Regions from separate parts of the Sphingomonas sp. Leaf28 genome, predicted to be linked through region 2. Evidence: predicted binding sites of a transcription regulator. Region 2 holds the regulator's gene; each other region holds the start of a gene.

Region 1 (2,263 bases), on a different contig from region 2:
GCTTCAAGATGCTCAACGACACGCAGGGCCATGCCGCGGGCGACGCCGCGCTGCGCATGCTCGCCGACATCGTCCGCGACGTCCTCGGTACGCACGGCCATCTCGCCCGCTGGGGCGGCGACGAGTTCGTCTGCCTGCTCCCCGGCATTCCCGTCGAGCAGGCCAGCGCACTCGGCACCCGCATGGCGACCGCGTTCGCGCAGACCATGACGCATCACGTCCCGATCGGCATCGCCCCCAGCATCAGCGTTGGCCTCATCGAGGACGCCGCCACCACGCCGCTCGCCACGCTCATCGCGCGTGCCGACCACGCGATGTACGCCGTCAAGAGCGACTGTCGCGCACCAAGGCTCCTCGCCAAGGTCGCCTGACAAGGCCGCGCGCCACTCCCGAGCCCAACGATCCTCCCCCGCCAGGGGGAGGTGGCAGGCGCCAGCCTGACGGAGGGGGCGGTATGCGACGGCCTATGTTGCGCGTCCTCCCCCTCCGTCGCCTAACGGCGCCACCTCCCCCTAGCGGGGGAGGATTCAACTCCGATCAGGCTTTCGGCGAGTCCGGCTTGGCGGGCTTGGCAAAGCCCGCGGCGAAGCGCTCGATACCCGCAGCGACCGAGTCGATCACCTTGGACAATTCGGGCGGCAGCGCGGGGGCGTCGCTTTTCGGCGGGGTGGCGGTGCCGCCGGCAAAGGGCCCGGTCCCGGTCGCCGCAGACTCGCGCGACTCCGACGGCGACTCCGGCGGCGCGGACGACTCCGGCGTCGCCCCAGGCTTTGGCGGCTCGGGCGGACGTGGCGCGGCGCCACGCGCGTCCTTCGCGGTAATCGCGTTGGCCGCCATCATCAGCCCGGCCGCGATCACCTGCCGCCCGGCCGGCGTTCCCATCTGCCGTGTCAACGCTGCCGCAATCCCCGCGAACGGAGCAGCGCCACCATGCTTGTGCTTCCCATGCTTGTGCGAGTCATGCGTGTGCTCGCCGCCTGTGGCCTGCGCGGTCCGCTCGGCCTCGCGTTCGCGCCGCTTTCGCTCGTCCTTCTTCTTGCCCATGCCGGCCTCCAAAGCTGTATTGTATATCCAATACACCATGTAAGTATCGCGCTGACCCACGACAATGCCCCCTTTCGCCGGCCGCCGACGTTACCCATCTCAGCACCCGATCGAATGGCGCCGTACAGGCGTCGCTGCGCGCGAACACAGCTTGCCGCACACGAACAAATATGGAACAGACCGACTTATGCTGACCAAGATTTCCGTACGCGGCGCGCGCGAGCACAACCTCAAGGACGTCGACATCGACATCCCCCGCGACACGCTGACGGTGATCACCGGGCTGTCGGGCTCGGGCAAGTCGAGCCTCGCGTTCGACACCATCTATGCCGAGGGCCAGCGCCGCTACGTCGAGTCGCTCAGCGCCTATGCGCGCCAGTTCCTCGAACTGATGCAGAAGCCCGATGTCGACCACATCGAAGGCCTCAGCCCCGCCATCTCGATCGAGCAGAAGACGACGTCGCGCAACCCGCGCTCGACCGTCGCGACCGTCACCGAGATCTACGACTATATGCGCCTGCTCTGGGCGCGCGTCGGCATCCCGTACTCGCCCGCGACCGGCGAGCCGATCGCGGCGCAGACCGTCAGCCAGATGGTCGACCGCGTGATGGCGCTCCCTGAGGGCACGCGGCTGTACCTGCTCGCCCCCGTCGTCCGCGGTCGCAAGGGCGAGTATCGCAAGGAACTCGCCGAGTGGCAGAAGGCGGGCTTCACCCGCGTCCGCATCGACGGCACGATCCACGACATCGACGAGGCGCCCGCGCTCGACAAGAAGTACAAGCACGACATCGAGGTCGTCGTCGACCGCCTCGTCGTCGGCGGCGAGATCGCCACGCGCCTGGCCGAGAGCTTCGAAACCGCGCTGAAGCTCGCTGAAGGCCTCGCCTATGTCGACCCCGCCGACCCGGTCGAGCCGCACACCCCCAAGTCCGAAATCCTCGGCAGCAACGCCCCCGACGGCCGCATCGTCTTCAGCGAGAAGTTCGCCTGCCCGGTCAGCGGCTTCACCATCTCCGAGATCGAGCCGCGCCTGTTCTCGTTCAACGCCCCGCAAGGCGCATGCCCGGCCTGCGACGGCCTCGGCGAGAAATTGCTGTTCGACGAAGACCTCGTCGTCCCCAACCACATGCTCAGCATCAAGAAGGGCGCGGTCGTCCCCTGGGCGAAATCCAACCCGCCCTCGCCCTATTACATGCAGGTCCTCGGCAGCCTCGCGCGC
Region 2 (2,263 bases):
GCAGCGTCACGGTCAACCGCCGAGTCCGCGTCGCGGTCGCCGCCACCGGTGACGAACTCGTCCCGCCGGGCTCGACCACCGATGGCGTCGCGCTCCCCGAATCGAACGGCATCATGCTCGCCGCGATGCTCGCCGACATGCCCGTCGACGTCATCGATCTCGGCATCCTGCCCGACAATCTCGACGTCCTGCGCGACGCCTTCGCGAGCGTTCAGGCCGACCTCCTCGTCACCACCGGCGGCGCGTCGGTCGGCGATCACGACCTCGTCCGCCCGGCGATCGAGGCAGCGGGCGGAACGATCGATTTCTGGCGGATCGCGCTGCGCCCCGGCAAGCCGATGATGGCCGGCAGGATCGGCGACATGATGGTCCTCGGGCTTCCCGGCAATCCGGTCTCCGCGTTCGTCACCGCAATCCTGTTCGTGAAACCCGTCGTCGCGCACATGGCCGGCGCAAGCGATCCGCTACCGCAAGCGACGCATGCGCTGCTCGGCGAAGACCTGCCGGCCAACAACGCGCGGACCGATTATCTCCGTGCCGAACTGCGCGACGGCAAGGCCTATGCGTCGACGATCCAGGACAGCTCGATGCTGCTGACGCTCGCCCGCTCGACCTGCCTGATCGTGCGCCCCGGCAGCGCACCGGTGGCAAAAGCGGGCGAATCGGCGGAAATCCTCGTCATTGCGTGATGCGGGCGCTTGACGGGGTCAACTATGTTCCATAGAAGTTCCTCGTCTGTTCCGGACGGAGAACCGCCATGCTCACGCGCAAGCAGCACGAACTCGTCTGCTTCATCAATGATCGCCTCAACGATACCGGTGTGTCGCCGTCGTTCGAGGAAATGAAGGACGCGCTCGACCTGAAATCCAAGTCGGGCGTCCACCGTCTGATCAGCGCGCTCGAGGAGCGCAACTTCATCCGCCGCCTGCCGAACCGCGCGCGCGCACTCGAAGTGCTGCGGATGCCGGAGCGTCCGGAAAAGCCTGAAAAGAAGGTCGCCGCTAAGTCGTCGAACGTGAAGGCGGCGCCCGCTGCCGCCACGCCGCAGCCCGCCAACGACGTCATCGAGATCCCGCTCCACGGTCGCATCGCCGCGGGCGTTCCGATCGAGGCATTCGAAGGTAGCACGATGCTCGCCGTCCCCGCCGCGTTGCTGGGCACCGGCGAACATTACGCGCTCGAGGTGTCGGGTGATTCGATGGTCGAAGCCGGCATCCTCGACGGCGACTACGCGCTCATCCGCCGCACCGATATCGCCCGCGATGGCGAGATCGTCGTCGCGTTGATCGAGGACAGCGAAGCCACGCTCAAGTTCTTCCGCCGCGAAGGCGCAATGGTCCGTCTCGATCCGGCCAACCGCGCCTACGACCCTCAGCGCTATGCGCCGGCGCAAGTCCGCGTTCAGGGCAAGCTGTCGGGCATCCTGCGCCGCTACGACTGAAACCGGTACGCCGCCGGGTTAAAACGCCGGGCCTGCCCAGGTCCGGCGTCGAGCCTCGGCGGATCGCGCCAGGGATGACGGTCGCCCGGCGACAGGATGGTCTCGACCCGACCAGACCCCAACGTCACCGCCACCCCGCCGGTCCGCCGCAGCATATTTCGGTCGAGCCGCAACCATCGCGGCGTACAGCGACTCGGCAAGCTCCGCTCGCTGACGACGATATCGGCGGTCCGGCACGCGGCGAGCAACTGGTCGATCGGCACCATATACGCGCTCCGCGTCGCAAGAACCCGCCACGTCCGCCCGCCCCCCGCGATATCGGTCACGCATAGATCCCGACTGCACCGCGCATCGGGCTGGTCGGCCAGGAACAACGGTTCGCCGTCGACCCCGCCATTTTCGGCGAGCGTGGCGCGCGTATAATCCCCCGCCCGGTCCCGCAACATCGCCAGTCCCGCCGCCGTCCGCACCGCGACATGCCGCCCGTCTCCCGTCACCAGAATGTCCGGCGGCGGTGTCGTCAGCGCCCAGATCGCCCCCACCGCCAACGGCAGAGCGCCGAGCCGCCGCCACCGCGTCCGCCACAACGCAATCCAGATCCCGCCAACGACCATCAACGCAAACGCCGCACTCGGCATCGCCGGCAAGGCCCGCACCGACCCCGGCGCATCGGCCACGCGGTGCGCAAGCCACAACAGCGCGTCGAGCGACGTCTGCACCAGCCACCAGACCGGTGCGCCCATCCCCCCGACATCGAGCAGCAGCGCCAGCGCCTCGAGCGGCATCACGACGAACGTCGTCAACGGGATCGCGATGATATTG
Region 3 (2,263 bases), on a different contig from region 2:
GAGGATCGAGCCGATCAGCGCATGGCTCGACGAATTCGGCAGACCGACCGCCCAGGTCGCGAGGTTCCACACGATCGCCGCGAGCAGCAGCGCGAAGATCATCGCGAACCCGCCGACGCTGCCGACGTTGAGGATCAGGTCGACCGGCAACAGCGTGACGATCGAATACGCCACTGCACCCGACGACAGCATCACGCCGAGGAAGTTAAAGAACCCCGACCACACCACCGCGAGCGGCGCGGGCATCGAATGCGTGTAGATGACGGTCGCCACCGCGTTGGCGGTATCGTGGAAGCCGTTCACGAACTCGAACCCGAGCGCGATCAGCAGCGCGAGCGCGAGGAACGCGAACGCGCCGCCCGCCAGGCTCTCGCCGACCTGCGCGGTATCGAACGCGATGCTGAAGCCCGCATAGGCCAGCCCGCCGATCAGCACGGCGAGGAATATCCACCGCCCCGCCGGGTGCAGCGCGTGATCGAGCTTGGGGCCAGTACGCGGTGCCGAGGCGATAGCACTCGGATCAGCCGTCAGCGCGTCGGGTGCAAATGTGGAAGTAGCCATGGAGGTGCAGTCGGCCCTTACGATGACAATCTTATGACAGATGTAAATCAAGCGATCGACACGCCTGATTCGGGACGCCCGCATAACGATCCTTCCCCGCCAGGGGGAGGTGGCGCCGAAGGCGACGGAGGGGGCGGACACGCAACCGAGGTTACGCTCCCCTCCCCCTCCGTCTGGCAAGCGCCAGCCACCCCCCCCTTGCGGGCGAGGGTCGGTCGAAGCCGACCTTCGTGGCTAGCGCGACAGGTCAGCGCGTCGCGTTGATGCTGGCCAGCTGCGTGCCGTCGCGACGCAGCAGGGCGGCCATCTTGACGCTGGCATCGGCGGTCATCTCCTGGCGGCAGCGATGCGCGTCGGCGAACGCATCGAGACCGCTCGTGCGCGGCTCACACGCCCTGGCGATCGCCGATTGCAGCCGGCGCTGGAACAGGGTCCGCCCCGCGGCGCTGGTCAGGTCGAGCCCCGCATGCGAGACGCGCACGGACACGGGCTCACGCACGGAACTGGCCGATGCGGCCGTCGAGAACAGGCACGCGCCGACGATCGCCGCCGAAGCGACGCTGATGAAAATCTTCATGATGATGGTCCTCGTTTGGTCCTGCGGTCCGCAGGCATCGGCCTGCGGGCGACGGCGCTTGCGCATCGGGACGCCGTTCTGCGTGCGGAGTCTCCGACGACGAACCACGTCGCTGCGCATCCCCTAGTCGCGGATCATGACGCCCACGCGACGGTTCGGCGACGTTTCAAAGGTTGCCCCACCGCGCCCCGTTCCCTACCTGTTCACCGGTGAACCAGATCGCCCAAACGTCCGCGCCGCAAGCCGAGCCCCCCTATCTCCGCGGCCTCAATCCGCCGCAGCGCGAGGCGGTGCTGACAACCGACGGACCCGTCCTGATCATCGCCGGCGCAGGCACCGGCAAGACCGCGGCGCTGACCGCGCGACTCGCACACCTGATCTTCACCAAGAAGGCCTGGCCGTCGGAGATTCTCTCGGTCACCTTCACCAACAAGGCCGCGCGCGAGATGCGCGAGCGGGTCGGGCGACTCGTCGGCGACGCGGTCGAGGGGATGCCGTGGCTCGGCACCTTCCACGCGATCGCCGCCAAGATGCTGCGCCGCCATGCCGAGCTCGTCGGGCTGCAATCGAACTTTACCATCCTCGATACCGACGACCAGCTGCGGTTGCTCAAGCAACTCATCCTCGCCGCGGACATCGACGAGAAGCGTTTCCCGACGCGCAGCCTTGCCGGGCTGATCGACCAGTGGAAGAACAAGGGCCTCGTCCCCGCCGATATCGATGCGGGCGAGAGCGAGCGCTACGCCAACGGCCGCGGCGGCGAACTCTACGAGCAATATCAGACCCGGCTGCGCGCGCTTAACGCATGCGACTTCGGCGACCTGCTGCTCCACATGCTCGTCATCCTGAAGACGCACCGCGACGTGCTCGCGCAGTATCAGCAGCGCTTCAAATACATCATGGTCGACGAGTATCAGGACACCAACTCGTCGCAATATCTCTGGCTGCGGCTGCTCGCGCAGGAGCGCAAGAACATCGCCTGCGTCGGCGACGACGACCAGTCGATCTATTCGTGGCGCGGCGCGCAAGTCGAGAATATCCTGAAGTTCGAGCGCGACTTTCCGGGCGCGAAAGTCATCCGCCTCGAACAGAATTACCGCAGCACGCCGCACATCCTCGGCGCGG

Evidence for each region. The regulator LexA, encoded in region 2, represses DNA repair genes until DNA is damaged. The targets are predictions, from matches to a motif close to GTTCCNCNCTTGTTCT.
Region 1: the regulator LexA is predicted to act here: its motif matches at 1,206-1,221, upstream of uvrA (excinuclease ABC subunit UvrA).
Region 3: the regulator LexA is predicted to act here: its motif matches at 1,329-1,344, upstream of ASE79_RS01010 (ATP-dependent helicase).

Annotation. Positions count from the first base shown of each region.
Region 1 is NZ_LMKX01000008.1:331,708-333,970, forward strand. It holds gene ASE79_RS11965 (GGDEF domain-containing protein) at 1-371, shown strand, start outside; gene ASE79_RS11970 (hypothetical protein) at 538-1,044, opposite strand; gene uvrA (excinuclease ABC subunit UvrA) at 1,232-2,263, shown strand, end outside.
Region 2 is NZ_LMKX01000009.1:408,694-410,956, reverse strand. It holds gene ASE79_RS15120 (molybdopterin molybdotransferase MoeA) at 1-689, shown strand, start outside; gene lexA (transcriptional repressor LexA) at 758-1,441, shown strand; gene ASE79_RS15110 (ComEC/Rec2 family competence protein) at 1,432-2,263, opposite strand, start outside.
Region 3 is NZ_LMKX01000001.1:211,891-214,153, forward strand. It holds gene ASE79_RS01000 (inorganic phosphate transporter) at 1-561, opposite strand, end outside; gene ASE79_RS01005 (UrcA family protein) at 809-1,138, opposite strand; gene ASE79_RS01010 (ATP-dependent helicase) at 1,348-2,263, shown strand, end outside.